One region of the Scandinavium sp. M-37 genome, then DNA from elsewhere that is predicted to be linked to it. Evidence: predicted binding sites of a transcription regulator. Region 1 holds the regulator's gene; each other region holds the start of a gene.
What was found. The regulator Fur, encoded in region 1, represses iron uptake genes when iron is present. The targets are predictions, from matches to a motif close to ATAATAATGAGAACNACTATCAA.
Positions count from the first base shown of each region.

Region 2: a site for Fur is predicted at 5,102-5,124, ahead of sufA (Fe-S cluster assembly scaffold SufA). Genes of this name have one in related genera too.
Region 3: a site for Fur is predicted at 4,620-4,642, ahead of bfd (bacterioferritin-associated ferredoxin). Genes of this name have one in related genera too.

Region 1 covers NZ_JBIGIN010000007.1:109,401-117,644, reverse strand. Annotated here, with positions in the region: gene glnS (glutamine--tRNA ligase) at 1-1,537, shown strand, start outside; gene chiP (chitoporin ChiP) at 1,940-3,352, shown strand; gene chiQ (ChiQ/YbfN family lipoprotein) at 3,400-3,738, shown strand; gene fur (ferric iron uptake transcriptional regulator) at 3,834-4,286, opposite strand; gene fldA (flavodoxin FldA) at 4,613-5,143, opposite strand; gene ybfE (LexA regulated protein) at 5,292-5,585, opposite strand; gene ybfF (esterase) at 5,717-6,481, opposite strand; gene seqA (replication initiation negative regulator SeqA) at 6,655-7,206, shown strand; gene pgm (phosphoglucomutase (alpha-D-glucose-1,6-bisphosphate-dependent)) at 7,226-8,244, shown strand, end outside.
Region 2 covers NZ_JBIGIN010000059.1:1,542-9,785, forward strand. Annotated here, with positions in the region: gene ACG0Z5_RS23175 (FAD-binding and (Fe-S)-binding domain-containing protein) at 193-3,249, shown strand; gene menI (1,4-dihydroxy-2-naphthoyl-CoA hydrolase) at 3,246-3,656, shown strand; gene lpxP (kdo(2)-lipid IV(A) palmitoleoyltransferase) at 3,915-4,829, shown strand; gene sufA (Fe-S cluster assembly scaffold SufA) at 5,165-5,539, shown strand; gene sufB (Fe-S cluster assembly protein SufB) at 5,542-7,029, shown strand; gene sufC (Fe-S cluster assembly ATPase SufC) at 7,046-7,792, shown strand; gene sufD (Fe-S cluster assembly protein SufD) at 7,767-8,244, shown strand, end outside.
Region 3 covers NZ_JBIGIN010000016.1:73,562-81,805, reverse strand. Annotated here, with positions in the region: gene gspJ (type II secretion system minor pseudopilin GspJ) at 1-400, shown strand, start outside; gene gspK (type II secretion system minor pseudopilin GspK) at 397-1,401, shown strand; gene gspL (type II secretion system protein GspL) at 1,398-2,546, shown strand; gene gspM (type II secretion system protein GspM) at 2,543-3,013, shown strand; gene ACG0Z5_RS13325 (prepilin peptidase) at 3,006-3,776, shown strand; gene bfr (bacterioferritin) at 3,840-4,316, opposite strand; gene bfd (bacterioferritin-associated ferredoxin) at 4,391-4,585, opposite strand; gene ACG0Z5_RS13310 (glycosyl hydrolase family 18 protein) at 4,743-6,977, opposite strand; gene tuf (elongation factor Tu) at 7,464-8,244, opposite strand, start outside.

The DNA.
Region 1 (8,244 bases):
TGCGAAATCGATCTGCCTGAACTTCGGCATCGCCCAGGATTATCAGGGTCAGTGCAACCTGCGTTTCGATGACACCAACCCGGTGAAAGAAGACATCGAATACGTGGAGTCGATCAAACATGACGTCGAGTGGTTAGGCTTCCACTGGTCAGGTGACATCTGCTACTCCTCTGACTACTTCGATAAGCTGCACGAGTATGCGATTGAGCTTATCAACAAAGGTCTGGCGTATGTGGACGAACTCTCCGCAGACGAAATCCGTGAATACCGCGGCACCCTGACGCAGCCGGGCAAAAACAGCCCTTACCGCGATCGCAGTGTGGAAGAGAACCTGGCGCTGTTTGAAAAAATGCGTGCCGGGGGCTTCGAAGAAGGGAAAGCGTGTCTGCGTGCCAAAATCGACATGGCATCGCCGTTTATTGTGATGCGCGATCCGGTGTTGTATCGCATCAAATTCGCCGATCACCATCAGACCGGCAGTAAGTGGTGCATCTACCCGATGTATGACTTCACTCACTGCATCAGCGATGCGCTGGAAGGCATTACCCACTCGCTGTGTACGCTGGAATTCCAGGACAACCGTCGCCTGTACGACTGGGTGCTGGACAACATTTCCATTCCGGTCCATCCGCGTCAGTACGAGTTCTCTCGTCTGAATCTGGAATACACCGTGATGTCCAAGCGTAAGCTGAACCTGCTGGTTACCGACAAGCACGTTGAAGGCTGGGATGATCCGCGTATGCCGACCATCTCCGGTCTGCGTCGTCGCGGCTATACCTCAGCGTCCATTCGTGAGTTCTGTAAGCGCATCGGCGTCACCAAGCAGGACAACACCATCGAGATTGCATCGCTGGAATCCTGCATTCGTGAAGATCTCAACGATAATGCACCGCGTGCGATGGCGGTTATCGATCCGGTTAAACTGGTTATCGAAAACTACCCGCAGGGTGAAAGCGAAATCGTCACCATGCCGAACCACCCGAGCAAACCTGAAATGGGCAGCCGTGAAGTGCCGTTCAGTGGGGAAATCTGGATCGATCGCGCTGACTTCCGTGAAGAAGCCAACAAGCAGTACAAGCGTCTGGTGATGGGCAAAGAAGTGCGCCTGCGCAACGCTTACGTGGTTAAGGCCGAGCGCGTAGAGAAAGATGCAGAAGGCAACATTACGACTATCTTCTGTACTTATGATGCCGATACGCTGAGTAAAGATCCGGCTGATGGTCGTAAAGTGAAAGGCGTGATCCACTGGGTTAGCGCTCAGCATGCGCTGCCGGTTGAGATTCGCCTGTACGATCGTCTGTTTAGCGTGCCGAACCCGGGGGCCGCAGAGGACTTCCTGGCTGTCATCAACCCAGAATCACTGGTTATCAAGCAGGGCTATGCTGAGCCTTCGCTGAAAGCCGCTGAAGTGGGCAAAGCGCATCAGTTCGAACGTGAGGGTTACTTCTGCCTCGACAGCCGTTATACCACCGCTGAGAAGCTGGTGTTTAACCGCACCGTGGGTCTGCGTGATACCTGGGCGAAAGCGGGCGAGTAACCGTTCCGTTATCGCAAAATGAAGAAGCGTCGCCCTGAGCGGCGCTTTTTTTATGTCATTTTCGTGATGCGAAATAATATCATTTCGATCTATGAAACACCGCCTCTGCCTTGTTACATTTTCAACTGACGTTATTCTCTAATTCGTTGTAAAACCCCAGCCTAATGCACCTTGCGGCATCTCCTTTAAAAACGCAACTTTGTAACAAAACGCAATCAAATATGTGCGCCCTGTCATAATCTTGTGCTTTCGTGCGGAAAAAGGATTGATAATTCGCGTCGCGAAAAATAGTCTACCGACATAGCGTTAGGACATTTCTGCCTCGCTACTTTTTTGCAGTACTTATTTTTATCGCTGTTCACCTTTGTGAGCGCGTTTTTAAAAGTCAAAGAGGATATACACATGCGTACGTTCAGTGGCAAACGTAGTACGCTGGCGCTGGCTATTGCCGGGGTCACCGCAATGTCGGGCTGGATTGCAGTTCCGCAAGCCAGTGCAGCAGGATTCGTAGACGATTCAACCTTAACCGGCGGTGTCTATTACTGGCAACGTGAACGTGACCGTAAAGACGTCACCGACGGCGACAAGTACAAAACCAACCTTTCCCATTCCACCTGGAACGCTAACCTCGACTTCCAGTCTGGCTATGCCGCCGATTTTATCGGCCTTGATATTGCTGCTTTCACCGCTATTGAAATGGCGGAGTCATCAGAAAGCGGACACCCAAACGAAATTGCATTCTCATCCATTAATAAAGGTTACGACGAAGATTACTCTGGCGATAAGAGTGGAATCAGCCTTTATAAAGCTGCCGCGAAATTCAAACTGGGCCCAACCTGGGCGCGAGCAGGTTATATTCAGCCAACCGGGCAAACGCTTTTAGCGCCGCACTGGAGCTTTATGCCAGGTACGTATCAAGGGGCAGAAGCCGGGGCTAACTTTGATTACGGTGATGCAGGCGCGTTGAGTTTCTCCTATATGTGGACCAACGAATACAAGGCTCCATGGCACCTCGAAACAGATCATTTTTATCAGAACGATAAGAAGACCAAAGTTGAGTATCTGCACTCCATTGGTGCTAAGTATGATTTCAAAAATGACTTGGTGCTGGAAGCGGCATTTGGTCAGGCAGAAGGCTTTATGGATCAGTACTTCGCCAAAGCCAGCTACAAATTTGATGTCGCCGGTGCACCACTCTCGACCAGCTACCAATTCTATGGGGCGCGTGACACCGTTGAGAGCAACACCATTAACGATATCTACGACGGCACCGCGTGGTTACAGGCACTGACCTTCGGCTATAAAGTGGCTGACGTGGTTGACCTGCGCCTTGAAGGGACGTGGGTAAAAGCAGAAGGCCAGCAGGGTTACTTCCTCCAGCGTATGACCCCGACCTATGCCTCCTCCAACGGTCGTCTCGATATCTGGTGGGATAACCGCTCAGACTTCAACGCCAACGGCGAAAAAGCGGTGTTCTTCGGTGCGATGTATGACCTGAAAAATTGGGATATGCCGGGCTGGGCCGTCGGTGCATCTTACGTGTATGCCTGGGATGCCAAACCGGCAGACTGGTATATCAACAGCGCGGGTCAGCGTGAAGACAACGCCTCGAACAAAATCAAAGAGTCTTCTTACAGCTTTGATGCGATGTACACCGTGCAGGAAGGCCGTGCGAAAGGCACGCTGTTCAAACTGCACTTCACTCAATACGACAACCACTCCGACATCCCAAGCTGGGGCGGTGGTTACGGCAACATCTTCCAGGATGAGCGTGACGTGAAGTTCATCGTTATCGCCCCGTTCACTATCTTCTGACACGCGTGCGGCAGGGTAAACCTGCCGCGCATTGATAAGGCCGTATCATGAAAAAATTGATTCTTATCGCCGTTATGGCTTCCGGGCTGGTGGCCTGCGCACAGCCATCTCCCGCACCACAAGAAGACAGCAAGCTGAAAGATGCCTACAGCGCCTGTATCAATACCGCTGAAGGAAATCCGGATAAAATTGACGCCTGCCAGAGCGTGCTTAACGTGCTGAAAACTGACAAGACCCATCAGCAGTTTGCGAATCAGGAAAGTGTACGCGTACTGGATTACCAGAATTGTATTCTGGCGACGCGGACCGGCAACGATCAGGCAGTCAAAGCCCGTTGTGATCAGGTGTGGAAAGAGATTCGCAGTAACAATACGCCTAAGCCGTAACCCTCGACGGTTGGCGCTATTGCCCCAATGTTATGCCAAAAATGCCAATAAAAAAGCCAACCGTCAGGTTGGCTTTTACTTTTCTGGGGGGCCGATTATTTCTCGGCACCGTCATGTGCGTGCTCATCTTCACGGCAGTCGCCTTCTGCGCAATGGCCATAAAGATAAAGACTGTGGTTGGTCAGACGAATGCCGTGTTTGGTGGCAATTTCGCGCTGACGCGCTTCGATAGAGTCATCACTGAATTCGATAACCTTGCCACAGTCGAGGCAGATCAGGTGATCGTGGTGATGCTGTTGGGTCAATTCGAAAACAGATTTACCGCCTTCGAAATTGTGGCGGGTGACAATCCCGGCATCGTCGAACTGGTTCAGAACGCGATACACCGTTGCCAGACCAATTTCTTCGCCCATGTCGATGAGGCGTTTATAAAGGTCTTCCGCACTGACATGGTGATTGTCAGGCTCCTGAAGCACTTCCAGAATTTTCAATCGAGGAAGCGTGACTTTCAGGCCTGCTTTCTTTAATGCGGTATTGTTGTCAGTCATGCGGAATCAGTCCTGTTGCTAGGCGATACACTTCCTTATAGGAAGTATTACTAAGAATGAATTCAGGATAATGCGTCTCATTATAGGACTGCGGTGCCTAAATGAAAACTGCAAACCCTGAGCAAAGTATGCTTTTCAGAAACGAGGCATCATCTGCAAAGCGAAACATCCGACCTCGTCAAAACAGAAGACATTGTACAGATATGTGCTCAAAAGTTAAAAATTTGTAGCGATTAATTTGATTGCTTATAACTATTAATTTTACGCAATCTATCGATTTGTTCATCAATCATACGGCGCAACGCAGGCGCTGCGCCGTGACATCATCAGGCGTTCTTGATCTCTTCCAGGTGCAGCTCTTCAGAGATTTGTTTTACCCACTTCTGAACGCGTTCAGCGGTCAGTTCAGGCTGGCGATCTTCATCAATGGCCAGACCAACAAAATGGTTGTCATCGGCCAGACCTTTAGAGGCTTCGAAATGGTAGCCTTCGGTTGGCCAGTGACCGACAATGGTCGCGCCGCGCGGTTCGATGATGTCGCGGATGGTGCCCAGCGCATCACAGAAATATTCTGCGTAGTCTTCCTGATCGCCACAGCCAAACAGGGCCACCAGTTTGCCGTTGAAGTCTACCTCTTCCAGCGTCGGGAAGAAGTCGTCCCAGTCACACTGTGCTTCACCGTAGTACCAGGTTGGGATACCCAGCAGCAGAATGTCGAAACCTTCGAGGTCTTCTTTACTGCTCTTGGCAATGTCATGCACCTCGGCAACGTCTTTGCCCAGCTGCTTCTGGATCATCTTCGCAATATTTTCGGTGTTACCGGTGTCGCTGCCGAAAAAAATACCTGTGATTGCCATGAGTAAAATAACCTCTTGAAACGTAATGAAATGATGGTGGAATGTTGCCCACAGATAAAGGCAATGATAGCAGGAGGAGAAGTGCGCGGGAACTGCAATTGCGCCGTACTGCACTCACTGCTAAATGAAAGTGAAAGATTTCGTGTTTTCAGTCACGTTCCTGGCCGTGTAACGCAGCCAGTTGTTGCATCAGTATCTCTTCGATAAGCTCGCTGCGGCTCATGTTTCTGGCATCCGCCAGCTCATTGAGTGCGTCAACGGCATCGTTATTGAGCTTAAGCTCAACGCGTTTGAGACCGTTGCTTTTGTCGCGTTTCAGCTGATTACGCTTATTAATGCGTAACTGTTCGTCGCGTGAGAGCGGATTGGTTTTCGGCCTTCCCGGGCGACGCTCGTTTGCGAACAAATCTAATGTCGTTCGGTCCGTTTGTTCTTTTGCCATGATTCAGAGTGACTTCGGGGAAACAAGCCGCCAGACGACAGGCCCGGCGCAGATAGCGCGCAATCATACATGAGCGAAACCCACACGCCAACGCCGGGAGCCACAATGGCGCTTGCTTGCTCGGATTTTAATCATTCCGCCAGGTAGCGACGGATAGCGCGGAGTACCGCATCCGGTTTTTCAGCATGAACCCAGTGTCCAGCCCCGGCAATCACGTGCGCTCGCGCCTGTGGGAACTGCGCTAACAGGGCGTCGCGGTACGCGTTGGTGACATAAGGCGAATTGCCGCCAGCAATAAACAGGGCAGGGTGGTCCCATGCGGGAATCGGTTCCCAACCGACGATGTGCTCATACTGATCCCACAATGCGGGCACGTTGAAGCGCCATTCGCCGTCGACAAAAGATTTCAACAGGAACTGAATCACGCCTTCTTCATTAATATGCTTGCGCATAACCTCTGCCGCCTGCTGACGGTTTGAGACAGCGGCTTCGGTCACCGCGTTGATGGCCGCAAAGATTTCATCGTGACGACGCACCTGATAATTCACCGGAGCAATATCTATCGCCACCCATTTTCCGACGCGTTCTGGCGCCAGGGCAGTAAACGCCATCACCGCTTTCCCGCCCATGGAATGGCCGATCAACGTGGCTTTTTCAATGCCGTTGGCATCGAGCGTGTCGAGAAGATCCTGCGCCATCGCCGGATAGGTCATTTCCGCGGATCGCGGGGAAAGGCCGTGGTTACGCATGTCGACTTGCAGAATATCGTGGTCGACAACCAGATCCCTCGCGAGGATCCCGAGGTTATCCAGGCTACCGAAAAGGCCGTGAACCAGGACGATGGGAGAATTAGTGTGCAGGTTTTGTGCAGTTTGCGCTCGGCTGTTTAATTTCATGGCAAAGTTCTTTTTTTCGCTACGTCGGGTTAGGGTATCATGTTGAGCATTCTGCCGCCCGGCTGCAACACTCAGTAGTCGTCTGAGTTTTTGCCGACACGCTATCCGCTGTTGGGTTTTGTCCTTATAATCCCAACGACTTGTATTCAGAAAAGATATCTCACTGGATTAAGATGAAAACGATCGAAGTTGATGACGAACTCTACGGCTTTATTGCCAGCCACACTAAGCACATTGGCGAGAGCGCATCCGACATTTTACGGCGTATGCTGAAAATTTCTGCCGTACCACAAGCTGCAGCAACCGTAGCCAAAGAGACCCCGGCACCTGCTTCTGCACCGGTCGTCGCTGCGGTCAAAAAAGTCGCTTCGCCGAAAGATAACGTTCGCGCGGTGCGTGAGCTGCTGCTTTCTGACGAATACGCTGAGCAGAAGAAAGCGGTCAACCGTTTCCTGCTGGTGCTGACTACACTTTACTCCTTAAACAACAAAGCATTTGCTGAGGCGACTGAGTCCCTGCATGGCCGCACGCGCGTCTACTTCGCGGTTGATGAAGCGACGTTGCTGAAAAACGGCAATCAGACCAAGCCTAAGCAAGTGCCTGAGACCCCGTACTGGGTGATAACGAATACCAATACCGGTCGTAAATGCAGCATGGTCGAACACATCATGCAGTCAATGCAGTTCCCCGCGGAATTAATTGAAAAGGTTTGCGGCACTATCTAAGCATAAGAAGGACCAGGCAATGGCAACTCATAACCGTGCGGGTCAGCCTGCACAACAGAGTGATTTGATCAACGTCGCCCAGCTGACGTCTCAGTACTACGTGCTGAAACCTGAAGTGGGTAACGCAGAACACGCGGTGAAATTCGGCACTTCCGGTCACCGTGGAAGCGCCGCCCGTCATAGCTTTAACGAACCGCATATCCTGGCTATCGCTCAGGCTATTGCGGAAAATCGTGCCAAAAATGGCATCACCGGGCCGTGCTACGTCGGGAAGGATACCCACGCGCTGTCAGAACCGGCGATCATCTCGGTACTGGAAGTGCTGGCCGCCAATGGTGTAGATGTCATTGTTCAGGAAGATAACGGCTATACGCCAACGCCTGCCATTTCCAACGCTATCCTGGTTCACAACAAAAAAGGGGGGGCGCAGGCTGACGGTATCGTCATCACCCCTTCGCACAACCCGCCGGATGATGGCGGTATCAAGTACAACCCGCCAAACGGTGGCCCGGCTGATACCAACGTTACCAAAGTGGTCGAAGACCGTGCTAACGCGCTGCTGGCCGATGGCCTGAAAGGCGTCAAGCGTCTGTCTCTGGATGAGGCCTGGGCGTCGGGTCATATTAAAGAACAGGATCTGGTGCAGCCATTCATCGAAGGCCTGGCGGAAATCGTCGATATCAAAGCCATCCAGAAAGCAGGCCTGAAGCTGGGCGTCGATCCGTTAGGCGGCTCCGGGATTGAATACTGGAAACGCATTGCCGAGTTCTACAAGCTTGACCTGACCATCGTCAACGATCACGTCGATCAGACCTTCCGCTTTATGCACCTCGATAAAGACGGTGCGATCCGCATGGATTGCTCCTCCGAATGTGCGATGGCGGGCCTGCTGGCACTGCGTGATAAGTTCGACCTGGCGTTTGCCAATGACCCGGATTACGACCGTCACGGGATCGTCACTCCGGCTGGTCTGATGAATCCAAACCACTACCTGGCGGTTGCCATCAATTACCTGTTCCAGCATCGTCCGCAGTGGGG
Region 2 (8,244 bases), on a different contig from region 1:
GCGCTGATGATAAATCCATTTACTGATAATAATATCAACAATTTCGTGACCATGATCACCTTGAAATCCACTAAGCGGATAAGTAAAAAATGTGATACAACATTTAGGTTATACGCAAACGATAAAACAGCTATTAGAACATCGTTCAAAACACAACCGTCCACACAACTTAGTCAGGCAGGGTCAAGCGTCATGATCCCACAGATTTCTCAGGCACCCGGCGTTGTACAGCTGGTGTTGAATTTTTTGCAGGCACTGGAGCAACAAGGTTTTACCGGCGAGACCGCCACCCGTTACGCCGACAGGCTGACGATGGCGACGGATAACAGTATTTACCAACTCCTCCCCGATGCCGTCGTATTTCCCCGTTCAACCGCCGATGTGGCGCTGCTCTCACGCATTGCCGATGAAGAGCGATTCCGTTCGCTCATCTTCACCCCGCGAGGCGGCGGCACAGGCACCAACGGTCAGGCCCTGAATCAGGGCATCATCATTGATATGTCCCGTCATATGAATCGCATCATCGAAATCAACCCCGAAGAGGGTTGGGTGCGGGTCGAAGCCGGGGTTATCAAAGATCAGCTTAATCAATTTTTGAAACCTTACGGCTATTTCTTTGCGCCGGAGCTTTCCACCAGTAACCGCGCGACGCTTGGCGGGATGATCAATACCGATGCGTCAGGGCAAGGGTCGCTGGTGTACGGCAAAACCTCGGACCACGTGCTTGGGGTGCGGGCTGTGCTGCTCGGGGGCGATATTCTCGACACCCAACCGATGCCGGTGATGCTGGCGGAAACGCTGGCGAAAGAACAGTCGGCGAGCGGGCGTATTTACCGCACGGTGTATGAGCGCTGCAAAGAAAACCGGCAGTTGATTATCGACAAATTCCCGAAACTGAACCGCTTCCTGACCGGCTATGACCTGCGTCACGTGTTCAATGATGAGATGACAGAGTTCGACCTGACCCGCGTATTAACCGGGTCGGAAGGCACGCTGGCGTTCATCACCGAAGCGCGGCTGGATATCACCCGTCTGCCGAAAGTGCGCCGCCTGGTGAACGTGAAGTATGACTCCTTTGACTCGGCGCTGCGCAATGCCCCGTTTATGGTCGAGGCCCGCGCGCTGTCGGTGGAAACCGTCGATTCGAAAGTGCTGAATCTGGCGCGGGAAGACATCGTCTGGCACTCGGTGAACGAACTCATTACCGACGTTGTGGACAAAGAGATGCTTGGGCTGAACATCGTCGAGTTTGCGGGCGATGACTCAGCCTTGATTGAAAGCCAGGTCACCGCGTTGTGCCAGCGCCTCGATGCGCTGATGACCGCAGGCGAGGGCGGGGTGATCGGCTGGCAGCTGTGCAATGAACTGGACGGTATCGAACGCATTTATGCAATGCGTAAGAAAGCGGTAGGTCTGCTCGGAAACGCCAAAGGCGCGGCAAAACCGATTCCGTTCGCGGAAGACACCTGCGTTCCACCGGAGCATTTGGCAGACTACATCGTTGAATTCCGTGCGCTGCTCGATGCGCATGGCCTGAGCTACGGGATGTTCGGCCACGTTGACGCCGGGGTATTACACGTGCGTCCGGCGCTGGATATGTGCGACCCGCAGCAGGAAATCCTGATGAAACAGATTTCCGATGAGGTGGTGGCCCTGACGGCAAAATACGGCGGCCTGCTGTGGGGTGAACACGGCAAAGGCTTCCGGGCCGAATACAGTCCGGCATTCTTCGGCGAAACCCTGTATGGCGAACTGCGTAAGGTGAAGGCGGCGTTCGACCCCAATAACCGCCTCAACCCCGGCAAAATCTGCCCACCGGAAGGCCTCGATGCGCCGATGATGAAAGTCGATGCGGTTAAGCGCGGCACGTTCGACCGACAAATCCCGATTGCGGTGCGCAGTTCCTGGCGCGGCGCGATGGAGTGTAACGGCAACGGTTTGTGCTTTAACTTCGATGCCAAAAGCCCGATGTGTCCGTCGATGAAAATCACCAGCAACCGGATGCATTCCCCGAAAGGCCGTGCCACGCTGGTGCGTGAATGGCTGCGTCTGCTGGCCGATCGCGGCGTGGACCCATTGAAGCTGGAAAAAGAGCTGCCGGGGAAACGCGCCAGCCTGCGAGCGCTGATTGAACGGACCCGCAATAGCTGGCACGCCAATAAGGGCGAGTACGATTTTTCGCATGAAGTGAAAGAGGCGATGTCCGGCTGCCTGGCGTGTAAAGCCTGTTCGACTCAGTGTCCGATTAAAATCGACGTGCCGGAGTTCCGTTCGCGCTTCCTGCAGCTGTATCACACCCGTTATTTACGTCCGCTACGCGATCACGTGGTGGCCACGGTAGAAAGTTACGCCCCGCTGATGGCCCGTGCCCCAAAGACCTTTAACTTCTTCATTAGCCAGCCGTGGGTGAAGAGCCTGTCGAAGAAACATATCGGCATGATTGACCTGCCGCTGTTGTCTACGCCGTCATTGCGGCAGCAACTGGTCGGGCACCGTTCGGCGAACATGACCCTCGAACAGCTCGAGGCGCTCAGCCCGGAACAAAAAGCGAAGACGGTACTGGTGGTGCAGGATCCGTTCACCAGCTACTACGACGCGCAGGTGGTGGCTGATTTTATTCGCCTGGTAGAAAAGGTGGGCTATCAGCCAGTGGTGCTGCCATTCTCGCCCAACGGCAAAGCGCAGCACATTAAAGGATTCCTTGAACGCTTTGCGAAAACCGCGAAGAAAACCGCCGATTTCCTCAGCCGCGTGGCGCAACTCGACATGCCCATGGTCGGCGTAGACCCCGCGCTGGTGCTCTGTTATCGCGATGAATACAAGCAAACGCTCGGCGATCAACGCGGTGATTTCCAGGTGCAACTGGTACATGAATGGTTACCGACGGCGCTGGAAAACAGTGAGGTGCGCGAGGTGAGCGGTGAAGCCTGGTATCTGTTTGTCCACTGTACGGAAGTGACCGCGCTGCCGATGGCGCCTAAACAGTGGGCGGCGATATTCGCGCGTTTCGGCGCAAAACTGGAAAGTGTGAGCGTCGGCTGCTGCGGCATGGCGGGCACCTATGGTCATGAGGTGAAGAATCTCGAAAACTCGCTCGGTATCTACGCACTATCATGGCAGCAGGCGATGCAACGCCTGCCCCGCAATCGCTGTCTGGCGACGGGCTATTCCTGTCGTAGCCAGGTGAAGCGCGTGGAGGGCAGCGGTGTTCGCCATCCGTTACAGGCTTTACTGGAGATAATAGGATGATCTGGAAACGTAGCGCCTCGCTTGAAAAGCTCAACGCCATGGGAGAGGGCAACATGGTCGGCCTGCTGGATATTCGTTTTGAACGTCTGAGTGACGACAGCCTGGAGGCCACGATGCCGGTTGACAGCCGCACTCATCAGCCATTCGGTCTGTTGCATGGCGGCGCGTCAGTGGTGCTGGCAGAAACGCTTGGGTCAGTGGCGGGGTATTTGTGCACCGAGGGCGACGAGAAAGTGGTCGGCGTGGAAGTGAACGCCAATCACCTTCGATCGGTCCGGAGCGGGCGCGTGCGCGGCGTCTGCAAAGCGCTTCACGCCGGGCGTCGGCACCAGGTATGGCAGATAGATATCTTCGACGAGCAGGGCAAATTGTGCTGTTCGTCGAGGCTCACAACCGCAGTGGTGTGAATAACGGAATAACATTAAGAAGATTAGCGCGGTAATTAACCGCGCATAAACATCAGAATGCTCCCGTTTTATTTCTGACCACTTAAGGGTAGCTTCAGATTAATTCACTATCTTTTTGCAGGCAGATGTAGCATTCTGATTCTTGGTTGAACACGCGTTTAACTAACGTCAAAATTAACAACGTACCGCCTAAAGATTGATGATTTTCTTCGTTTTTTCCTTACGCGTTACTGGTACACATGTTTACAGGAATTAACGATGGCAAAAGCCTTCGACACAGCGCTGTTGCACCCTCGTAACTGGTTAACCTGGTTCGGTTTAGGTGTCCTCTGGCTGATAGTCCAACTCCCTTATCCCTTGCTTTACCTCATCGGCTCATCGCTCGGCCGTGCCTCTCGTCCCTTTTTGAAAAGAAGAGAAAAGATTGCGTCAAGAAATCTAACGCTCTGTTTTCCGGAGATGACTGACGAGGCAAAAGAAAAGCTCATCGAACAAAACTTTATTTCTCTCGGCATGGGGTTAATTGAAACCGGCATGGCCTGGTTCTGGAGCGATGCCCGGGTTAAAAAATGGTTTGACGTTGAAGGGTATGAGAACCTGACCAAAGCGCTGGAAACGCAAAAAGGCGTGATGGTGGTTGGCGTACACTTTATGTCGCTGGAACTCGGCGGCAGAACCATGGGTTTGTGCCGACCAATGATGGCTACCTATCGTCCGCATAACAGCAAATTGATGGAGTGGGTGCAAACCAAAGGTCGCCTGCGTTCCAACAAAGCGATGATCGATCGCCGTAACCTGCGTGGTCTGGTCACTGCGCTGAAACACGGCGAAGCGGTGTGGTTTGCACCGGATCAGGATTACGGCCCGAAAGGCAGCACCTTTGCGCCGTTCTTTAATGTGCAGCAAGCGGCGACCACCAACGGTACGTTTGTTCTTCAGCGTCTGTCAGGCTCCGCTCTGCTGACGATCACTATGGTGCGTAAAGCGAATAACCGTGGCTATAGCCTGTTCATCAGTGAACCGTTGAAAGATTATCCGACGGAGGACGAGTTCCTGGCCGCGAGCTACATGAACAAGGTGATTGAAAGAGAGATCCTGCGTGCGCCTGAACAATATCTTTGGGTACACCGCCGTTTCAAAACCCGTCCGGCGGGTCAGGCATCACTGTACTGACTTAGCTCAGTGTATTGTGAAAGCCCTGAGGTTAACTGCCTCAGGGCTTTTTTGTTGGCATTGCAGGCCGAAATCCTATCTCATAAATCGGTATTTTCTATACATCTTTTCATTGCCGTATTTTCCCCCCGCGTTTCTGACCAAAGCAGTTATTTTTCAATGCATTGAACAATTTCCAATCCACCTGTTCACCCTGTGCACAGGGTCTATGCTTAGTAAAAGGCCTCCAATGCAGGTATTCCTGTGAAAGCCCCTGCTGGCAAGGGGTTGAAGTGAGAATCATTATCACTAACATAAGGGGATGGCCTGGTGGCTTCAACTGAAAAGGTGGACCTATGGAATTGCAATCACAAACCTTCAACCCCGCTGACTTTGCATGGCGTGGCATAAGCCTGACGCCCGCGGCGGCGGCGCATGTCTGCGAGCTGGCGGTCAAGCAGGGCGTGCTAGGGATTCGGCTGGGGATTAAAACTTCCGGCTGCGCAGGTTTTGCTTACGTACTGGATACCGTGACCGAGCCGAAAGCGGACGATTTGTTGTTCGAAGTGGACGGCGCGAAACTGTGGGTGCCGTTACAGGCGATGCCGTTTATCGACGGGACAGAAGTCGATTACGTGCGTGAAGGCTTAAACCAAATCTTTAAGTTCCACAATCCGAAGGCGCAGCATGAATGTGGCTGTGGCGAAAGTTTTGGCGTGCAGGCGGAGTAACTATGTCTCGTAATACTGAAGCAACTGACGATGTCAAAACCTGGGCCGGCGGTCAGCTCAACTATAAAGAAGGGTTCTTTACCCAACTACAGACCGATGAACTGGCGAAAGGGATCAGCGAGGAAGTGGTGCGTGCAATTTCAGCCAAACGTAATGAGCCGGAGTGGATGCTCGAGTTTCGCCTGAACGCCTACCGGGCGTGGGTTGAGATGGAAGAGCCGCACTGGCTGAAAGCCCATTATGACAAGCTGAACTACCAGGATTACAGCTATTACTCTGCGCCATCCTGTGGCAACTGTGATGAAACCTGCGCCTCAGAACCCGGCGCGGTGCAGCAAACCGGCGCCAATACTTTCCTGAGTCAGGAAGTTGAAGACGCGTTTGGCTTGCTCGGCGTGCCGGTGCGTGAAGGGCGAGAAGTGGCGGTCGACGCGATTTTTGACTCCGTTTCCGTCGCTACCACCTACCGGGAAAAGCTGGGTGAACAGGGCATCATTTTCTGTTCATTTGGCGAGGCTATCCACGATTACCCCAATCTGGTGCAGAAATATCTCGGCACGGTAGTGCCCAGCAACGATAACTTCTTTGCCGCACTTAACGCGGCGGTAGCGTCCGACGGCACGTTTATTTATGTGCCAAAAGGCGTGCGCTGCCCGATGGAGCTGTCTACCTATTTCCGAATTAACGCCGAAAAAACCGGCCAGTTTGAACGGACGATCCTGGTGGCCGATGAAGGCAGCTATGTCAGCTATATCGAAGGCTGTTCGGCCCCGGTGCGCGACAGCTATCAGCTGCATGCGGCGGTGGTGGAAGTCATCATCCACAAAGACGCCGAAGTGAAATACTCCACGGTACAGAACTGGTTCCCTGGGGATAACAACACCGGCGGCATTCTGAACTTCGTCACGAAGCGTGCGCTGTGCGAAGGCGAAAACAGCAAGATGTCATGGACGCAGTCGGAAACCGGGTCGGCCATCACCTGGAAATACCCAAGCTGTATTCTGCGCGGAGACAACTCAATTGGTGAATTTTTCTCGGTAGCGCTGACCAGTGGCCATCAGCAGGCCGATACCGGCACCAAGATGATCCACATCGGCAAGAACACTAAATCGACCATTATCTCGAAAGGCATCTCTGCCGGACATAGCCAGAACAGCTACCGTGGCTTAGTGAAAATCATGCCAACGGCGACCAATGCGCGCAATTTTACCCAGTGTGATTCGATGCTGATTGGCCCTGACAGCGGGGCACACACCTTCCCGTACGTGGAGTGTCGCAATAACACCGCCCAGCTTGAGCACGAGGCGACCACCTCCCGTATCGGCGAAGACCAGCTGTTCTACTGTTTGCAGCGTGGCATCAGTGAAGACGACGCGATTTCAATGATCGTTAACGGTTTCTGTAAGGACGTATTCTCAGAACTGCCGCTGGAGTTCGCGGTGGAAGCGCAAAAACTGCTGGCCATCAGCCTCGAACACAGCGTCGGTTAAGGATTAAGGGACACACATGTTAAGTATTAAAGATTTACAGGTTGCAGTTGAAGATAAAGAGATCCTGCGCGGGCTGAACCTCGAGATTCGCCCGGGGGAAGTCCATGCCATTATGGGACCAAACGGTTCCGGGAAAAGTACGCTTTCTGCCACCCTGGCCGGGCGCGAAGATTATGAAGTCACTGGCGGAACGGTAGAGTTTAAAGGCAAAGACTTGCTCGAACTGGCACCGGAAGACCGTGCCGGAGAAGGTATTTTCATGGCTTTCCAGTATCCGGTCGAAATCCCGGGCGTCAGCAACCAGTTCTTCCTGCAGACCGCGCTCAATGCGGTGCGAGAGTATCGCGGCCAGGAAACGCTGGACCGCTTTGATTTTCAGGATCTGATGGAAGAGAAAATCAAACTGCTGAAAATGCCGGAAGATTTGCTCACCCGGTCGGTCAACGTTGGTTTCTCCGGTGGTGAAAAAAAACGCAACGACATTTTGCAAATGGCGGTGCTGGAGCCTGAGCTGTGCATTCTGGATGAATCGGATTCCGGGCTGGACATTGACGCCCTGAAAATTGTCTCAGACGGCGTGAATGCGCTGCGCGATGGCAAGCGGGCGTTCATCATCGTTACCCACTATCAGCGTATTCTGGACTACATCAAACCCGATTTTGTCCACGTGTTGTATCAGGGCCGTATCGTGAAGTCCGGCGATTTCACGCTGGTTAAACAGCTGGAGGAGCAGGGCTATGGCTGGCTTACCGAACAGCAGTAACGCGCTGCAACAGTGGCATCATCTGTTCGAAGCGCAAGGTGATGCGCGCACGTCGTATTCGGAACAGCACCTGCAACAGATGCTGCGACTCGGCCTGCCAACGCGTAAACAAGAGAACTGGAAATACACCCCGCTGGACGGGCTGCTCAATAGCCAGTTTGTCAGTATCGAAACGTCAATCACTGCCGAGCAGCGGGATGTGCTCTCGTTGCCGGTACACGCTCTGCGTCTGGTGTTTGTGAACGGTCAGTTCAGCGCCGCGCTGAGCGACTCCTTCAATAGCATTAACGACTGCGGCTATCGCATCACGGTCGATAACGCCCGTGAAACGCTGCCCGCGCCGGTGCAGTCTGAGGTATTTCTGCATCTCACCGAAAGCCTGGCGCAGACGGTGACCCACATTCAGGTGGCACGAAATCAGCGGCCCACGAAGCCGTTGCTGTTGATGCATA
Region 3 (8,244 bases), on a different contig from region 1:
CAGGAATAGTACCCAAGTGATTGAAGCCGGCCAAACCGACTTAACGCTGACTACCGCACGTGCGGATGACGTATTGAATGCCTGCTGTACACCCGCCATCCAGCGGGTCCATTGGTATCTGAAAAAAGGCGTGCTTTATCGTGAGGTTTGGCAATATCCGGATGCCGTAAAACCGACACTGGTGATGCCTATGCTTGATAACGTAGACAGTTTTACGCTGCGCTATTACGCGCAAGGGGCTTTCCTTGATAAGAATGACGCCGGCAAAACGCTACCGCAGGCAGTTGAGTTTACTTTTGGGCTGGTCGATCCGGGCCCTGTCATGCGACTCGTTCGCCTGCCGGAATATCATCTCCAGCCAGGGATGAGCGCACCTGAGTCTCCGGAAAAACAACAATGAAACGACAGCAACAAGGCATGGCGCTACTGGTTGTGCTGATGATTCTGGCAATCATGGCAGCGCTGGCGACAGAAATGACATTACGTTTTCAGGTGAACCTGAAACGCACCGGTTATACCGCCTCCCGTCTGGCGAAAAATGAACTCGTTGGAATAGCAGAACAACAGGCTGTGCGTATTTTGCAACAGGACCTTAAGGACAATGCCAAATATACCTCGCCGGATCAGTATTGGGCCCAGCCACATGACATTGAATTGTCCGACGAACGCAACGTGCATTGGCACCTGGAAGATGCGCAAAACTGTTTTAACCTCAATGTCCTGTCTGCCGTGCCCGTAGATTCAATGGCTGATGAACCGTACAGCGTAAAAACATTCCGCGCCCTTTTGGCCAACAGCGGTGCGGAAGGCGCCCAAGCAGACACCATTATTGATTCAATTGCGGACTTTATCGACAGCGACGATATTCCACGTCGTGCCGGGGCAGAAAGTGAGTATTACCACACCCGGGAGATCCCACATGACAATGCAAACACCCTGTTCGTAAGCGTCTCTGAGCTCAAAAGCGTTCAGGGCATGAGCCAGGCGCTTTATCAACGCCTGGCCCCCAATCTGTGTGCGTTACCCACAACCGAATTGCGAATCAATGTCAGCACCCTGACCGCCCGGCATGCGTCCCTGCTGGCCGCCATATTTAACAACGTGATATCAGCCAGAGAGGTTGAAACACTGTTTGCCAACCGGTCGTCGCAAACCTGGCAAAACACGGTTCAGTTGGCGGGCTATCTGAAGAAAACCTTTCCAGGACATGACCAAGATTTTGCCGCAGCCAAAGGCATTCTTACCACCTTTAGCCATTTTTTCAGGCTGGAAACAAACATTCAGCAGGACGATGGACGGCAATATTTTACCAGCCAGCTTGAATACGATGAAAAAGAGAAAAAAGTGTTAATCGTAACCCGCACCGTCGGCGTATACGAACACATGAAGGGAAGTCGATGAAAATGGAATCGTTAATTTTGCGCCCCGGCGTAAACACACTTGAGTGTCGTTATCATAATGAGCACGGAGAGCCGGTCATGCAGCAGTTCGCTGACATCACTGAGCCCAACTGCTTGTGTGATTTACCCGGGAAGGACAGCGCCCTGTTGCTACTCTCCCCAGAGCATTTTTACTTCCGTGAAGTGACCCCTCCGGCGGAGGACTACAGCATGACGGCGCAAACCCTTGGCTGGTTAACGGAAGATGCGGTGGCAGAAAACCCAGACGATCTCCACTGGAGTATTCTGGCGCGCAATGAAGGCAGCTTACAACTCGCGGGCATCCGCAAAGTGGTCCTGACTGATATTCTGTACAGCCTCAGTCTGGCGGGCGTCACAGTCAGACGGGCACTGCCTGATGGTTATGATTTGCCCTTTGAGCCTCAGGCCTGGACACTCCTTCAGCACGAGAGCAGCTGGCTCATGCGCTATGCGGAACACAAATTTTCTGTGCTCAACACCGCCCTGCTTGAACATTTATTGATGTGTCATCCGGCACAAAAAATACTCAGTTTTAATCCCCTACCCGTCGCCCATGAACCGACAGAAATTCTGCCCGCACAAGACAGGCACACAGACTGGCATCAACAGCCGACGACGGTCGCAAACATCAACCTGCTTCACGGCCCGTTTCGCGTGCGACCGCCAGTTGTAGCGGTTAAGCCGTTTTACAAAAAGCTCGTCGGCGGCGCGCTGTTGTTGGCGCTTTTACTCTGGTTAAGCGCAAAGGGATTGGTTCTCTGGCAAGTTAGCCAGCAAAACGCAGACCTGAAAGCACAAGGTAAGGCCCTGTGGAGCCGCTATTTCCCCGGTGACACGCGGAGCAGTAACTTTAAATTCTTCTTCGAATCCGCCTCCGGACAAACCTGGCCTGACGTCATGTCTCGCCTGTCACTGGTTTCGCAAAACCTGCAGGATTTCCCGAAGCTTAAGATTCGTCAGTTCGCATATGACAAGGACAAACACGCCTTGAGGTTAACTCTGAAAGTTGAAGATCCTGCCCAGATGGCACAATTCATACAACGTACCCATGACGATCTTAATTTTTCCGTGCAACCAAGTGAGACCGCTGGTCTGATGGTGTTAACCAGCGGAGCTAAACCATGATCAACTGGTGGCAGGGCAAAACGCTCCGGGAAAAAGTTTTCATCCTTCTGTTGGCAGGCTGCTGTTTAATGGCGGGTATCATGTATGGCATCGTTACGCCGTTGAACAAGGGTATCGCACGCCTATCCGATGAGAACAGACGCCTCGCAGATGAAATTGTATGGCTGGAAAATGCCGCTCATCGTAAGGGTATTGTTCCGGCAAATCCCACGACGGCAACGATGGAGCAACTGCTGGCGAATACCGCCAGGCAGAGTGGCATTCAGTATAAAAGCCAAAAAGCCGATCCTCAGACCTTGTCGGTCTCTCTCTCGCCATTACCCGCCAATACGCTGTTCACCTGGCTTCAGGCTTTACAGCGTAGCGGTTTACAGGTCACACAACTCGAATTTTCCGCTCACTCTGCGGGGAAGAACAATGTGAAAGTCATCACGCTCAAGCTGCGCCAGGTGAAGACCCATGGATAAGGTTATTGAGATAGTCCTGATGGGCGTCTTGGGTTTGCTTATCGGCAGTTTTATGAATGTGGTCGTCTATCGCATGCCCCGAGGTATTAAAGATAGCAGCTCACCCCTCAGCAACATTGCCTGGCCCGGATCCTGTTGCCCTCATTGTCAGCATCCGATTCGCTTCAGAGACAACGTTCCACTCCTCAGTTGGCTCTGTCTGCAGGGACGTTGTCGTGATTGCCACTCGCCGATCTCTCTGCGTTATCCTTTGACGGAAGCCGTTTGCGGATTGATGTTTGCGCTGATTACCAGCGTGTTTCCACTGCTTCCTGACGCTCTGGCCATCTGCCTGTTGTTTTGGTTCCTACTGGCATTAACGCAAATCGACGCGCAGCATTGTTTACTGCCAGACAAACTAACGTTGCCGTTATTGTGGCTGGGCCTGCTGTATCACTGTTTTTTTATGGGGATCGACCTACGCGACGCTGTACTTGGCGCGATAGCAGGCTACTTGGCGCTGTGGCTGGTTTATCAGGCGTTTCGACTGCTGGCGGGTAAAGAAGGGATGGGCTTTGGTGATTTTAAATTACTCGCCGCGCTGGGAGCATGGTGTGGGTGGCAGGCCTTACCGAGCATCTTGTTACTGTCCTCGGTGCTGGCACTAATTTATGCCCTGGGCCGCCTTATCTTACACGGCAACAAACAACCACACATCGCCTTCGGTCCGTGGCTAAGCGTAGCGGGCTGGCTGAGTTTTGTGTGGCAAACCTGGAACGGCTAGCAGCACTGACATGCAGAGCGGCAAAAGTATGCTTACCGCTCTGAATGCGCAACGTTAAAACCGTTAGTTCTCTTCGCGAATCTGGGCCTGCAGGTAATTTTGTATGCCCATTTTCTGAATCAAATCCAGCTCGGTTTCCAGCCAGTCAATGTGATGTTCTTCCTCGGTCAAAATCTTGATCATCATATCGCGACTGGCGTAATCAAAGACGCTATCGGCATAGGCGATAGCTTCCCGCAGGTCCTTCGCCCCCTCCAGCTCCAGCCTGAGGTCAGACTGCAACATCTCCTCAACATCTTCGCCAATTTGAAGCTTGCCTAGATCCTGAAGGTTGGGGATCCCTTCGAGAAACAGAATACGCTCGATATAAATATCGGCATGTTTCATTTCATCGATGGATTCATGGTATTCGACATCGTTGAGACGTTTTAATCCCCAGTTTTTAAACATACGTGCATGTAAGAAATACTGGTTGATTGCGACAAGCTCATTTCCCAATAACTTATTGAGATAACTTATGATTTTAACATCACCTTTCATTATATAGTCCCTCCGCTTCCACTCTAACAAGCGTAGTAGAAGCGAAGAAAAAATAAACGCGAATTGTGGTGTTATCAGGCGATTTCTTTAAATTCAGGGAGTTGGGTCAATTCATCCTGCATGATTTCGCGCGCGGCACGAATACATTTCCCGCATTGCGTCCCGACAGGGACAAACTTTCTGAGTTGTTGAAAAGACTGAGGACTGAACTGGCGCACAGCCTGGCGGATCTTCTTATCACTAACACCATTACACAGACAAACGTACATATCGACTCCCGTACAATTTCTGATCAAAGTGTAAATGAGAATGGTTATGATTTCAATAGCGTTGCATACCGTCGTGAGAAAATCATGCTGCACAAAAAAAGCGCACCAGCATGTACTCAGGTGCGCTTTAAGTAAGTTTAGTCTGTGTTCAGAACTATTATTTCAGCATGTCAGCGGTAACAACCACTTCAGCGACATATGCCGGATTCGGGGAGGTACGTTCAATGACAATAGTCTCACCAACAGAAATCGCTTTTTCGTCTGATTTCACGAGGATGGTGTTATCGCCCTGATCGCTGGCATTCGCGTAGCTGCATTTACCATTGTCACAATAGAAAATGGTATTGCCTATTTGCTGGTCATCGTCAATCACCTTAGCGACATACGAGGAGCCATCTTTGCTTTGTAATTTATCTTTTGCAAACTCAACAATGGCATAAGGTACGTTGTTAATTTTCTGTACAGTCAAAGACTTAACAGAGCCATCATTGATGACGGATTTCTTACCATCAAGCATATCCTGAGTGACGGTAATTTGCCCAATTACCGCCGCATCTGGCGTTGTGCGTTTAACGGTAATAACGCTACCGACAGGGATTTTACTGCTTACATCACCAGAGTTTAATGAAACCTCGTTACCCAAATAACCGGCATAAGCGTAATAAGGCTGCACGCCCTCCGTTGAGAATAAATATTTACCATCAACCTCGACACGATAAGCATGTCCTGAGGTCAGTTTATCGGCAGGCAAATTGAAGACAACGCGACGTCCGCCATTTTGCAAAGTAACGAATAACCCCTTCATATCAGGATCTTGTGCCGGGGTCGTTTTAATTTCTTTAACGATATTCCCCAGTTCATGATCTGGCGTATCGCCGCTGATATCCCAGACAATCGCGCCAGCAAAACCTTGCTGATTGATGTAGTCGACTTTCTCTTTCACAGACTGTGGATCGTCGTAGGTCAGGAACTCTTTGTTCTGCGGACCGTACAGATAAGGCACACCGGATTCGCTATCCCAGTAGCGTACGTACTCGCCGCTGGCCAGTTTCTCTTTCAGCACATACCACGGATGGGTACCGGTGTTCTGATCAGGATCATCCCAAGTGCCGTGTACCGTTGCGGTACCCGGAGCAAACAAGCCAGGCAGACCTTTAACAATTTCGGTGGGTTCAACATCACCCCAGCCACGGCCGTAGTATGGAATACCCATCAGCAGTTTGGATTTTGGCACGTTCCAGGTATTAACATACTCTGTCATGGTCGCGGCAACGTTCAGCAACTGATCTTCATCTTTGCTGTTCGCGTTCAGTGGCGCGTTGTGGCCGGTAACGGGTTCGAAGGCACCGTGGATGTCATATGCCATCACGTTGACGGTATCAAGCAGCGGAGTGGTTACCGCAGGATTGATAAACTCAATTTTATTGTGGTTAGTGGTGACTGCAGCAGAAAGTGAATAGTATTTGTCATCTTTCTTACCCTCGTCATCAAGCTTAGCGCGAACCAACTGAACGAGATTTGTGAAGCTCTCTTTTTCAGCATCGGTATCCGGATATTCCCAGTCAATGTCAATGCCGTCAAAGTCCCACTTCAGCATGTATGCCACCATGCTGCTGGCAAGTTTCTCAGTGCCTTCCTGGGTTGCCGTTGCCGCTTCGAATACGCCCTCTTCAGAGTTATTCCAGCCACCTACAGAAATGATATGTCTGACACCTGTAGCTTCGGTACGCTCATTCAATTCTTTAATGAGGCCCGGACCTTTTTCGGTATCATGCATGGTGACTTCGCCATTTTTGACCACCGCGAAACCATAGTTAATTTCGGTCAGCGTAGAGTAGTCAATTTTATCTGGCGTGAAGTTATTGTGGGCATCATACACACCCCACTCTGGGAAATAACCGATGATTTTACGCATCGCGGCCAGCTTCGCTTTCTGATCGTTCTGGAAATCGATTGCTGCCTGACCGGTGTATGGCAGGAATTCAAAAGTGCCCAATGTCTGAATATTGATTGCCGCACCTTTTTGCCAGACTTCATTACTGCCCGGTACTTCAGCAGGATTCACCCACCATTTGCTGGTCCAGTAATAGCCGTTATAGCGAACAACAGTCCCCGCGGTCGGATAAGACAGCGTTGGGTCATAATTTTCGGACGTGATCGCCAAATTATCTTTGACGGCAACCACCACCGTTTCAGTACCTGGGAAATTATTCTGGGTTTCGCTGGTATAAGCCAGCCAGGTATTACCATTGTCTTTTGAGATCATCTGGCTTGAATCCAGGCCAGTAATGGTATTGCTTTGATCGTCTGCCGTTAATGTAGCCGCTGACGCAGCAAAGGGTGCTAAGGCGAGCGCCATTAACACCGCGAGCGTCTGTTTTTTGAAATGCATTTTAAATTCCTTCTTAAATGTATAAACCGGAACAAATTACTTATATATAAAATACTGATGATTAAAGAGAAGTGATAATGCAGTAGAAGTAAACGTTGAACTGTACTTCTAATGTGGAATGCTGGCAGTATGTATATATATTGTCAATGTACCGTCACTTAAAAAGTCATTAAGCGAGACCAACTTTAAGGATAACCTCAAATCAATATTGAAAGTTAATATGTTTAATGAAAATATAAATCACCCCTAATTACAACGCAGCACTGCAATTATATAAGCGAAGTCTATATTCGACGTTGAGATTCAAATTAATAATTATATTTAGGTGAGAATATATTAATCACACGAATGAGACAAGTTTTTGAAAACCAATAATGAGTCTGTAACAGGAAATAGGGGGACGTAACTGTTTGTGTAAAAAAAATGCCAACCACTTTTCAGTGGCTGGCATTGATTATCAATATCCCTTAAGCAGGGTACTATTGATTAGCTCAGAACTTTAGCAACAACGCCCGCGCCAACGGTACGGCCGCCTTCACGGATTGCGAAACGCAGACCGTCGTCCATCGCGATTGGGTGGATCAGGGTAACAACCATTTTGATGTTGTCGCCCGGCATTACCATCTCAACGCCTTCTGGCAGTTCGATGGTACCAGTCACGTCAGTAGTACGGAAGTAGAACTGTGGACGGTAGCCTTTGAAGAACGGAGTATGACGGCCGCCTTCGTCTTTGGACAGGATGTACACTTCAGATTCGAACTTGGTGTGCGGGTTGATTGAACCCGGCTTGGCCAGAACCTGGCCACGTTCGATTTCTTCACGTTTGATACCACGCAGCAGAACACCAACGTTCTCACCAGCACGGCCTTCGTCCAGCAGTTTGCGGAACATTTCAACGCCAGTACAGGTAGTTTTCGCAGTTTCTTTGATACCAACGATTTCTACTTCTTCACCTACTTTAACGATACCGCGCTCTACACGACCGGTAACAACAGTACCACGGCCGGAGATGGAGAATACGTCTTCGATAGGCAGCAGGAACGGCTTGTCAATCGCACGCTCTGGTTCTGGGATGTAAGAATCCAGGAAGCCAGCCAGTTCGATGATTTTTGCTTCCCACTCTGCTTCGCCTTCCAGCGCTTTCAGCGCAGAACCACGAACGATTGGGGTGTCGTCGCCTGGGAAATCGTACTGAGACAGAAGTTCACGAACTTCCATTTCTACCAGTTCCAGCAGCTCTTCGTCATCAACCATGTCGCACTTGTTC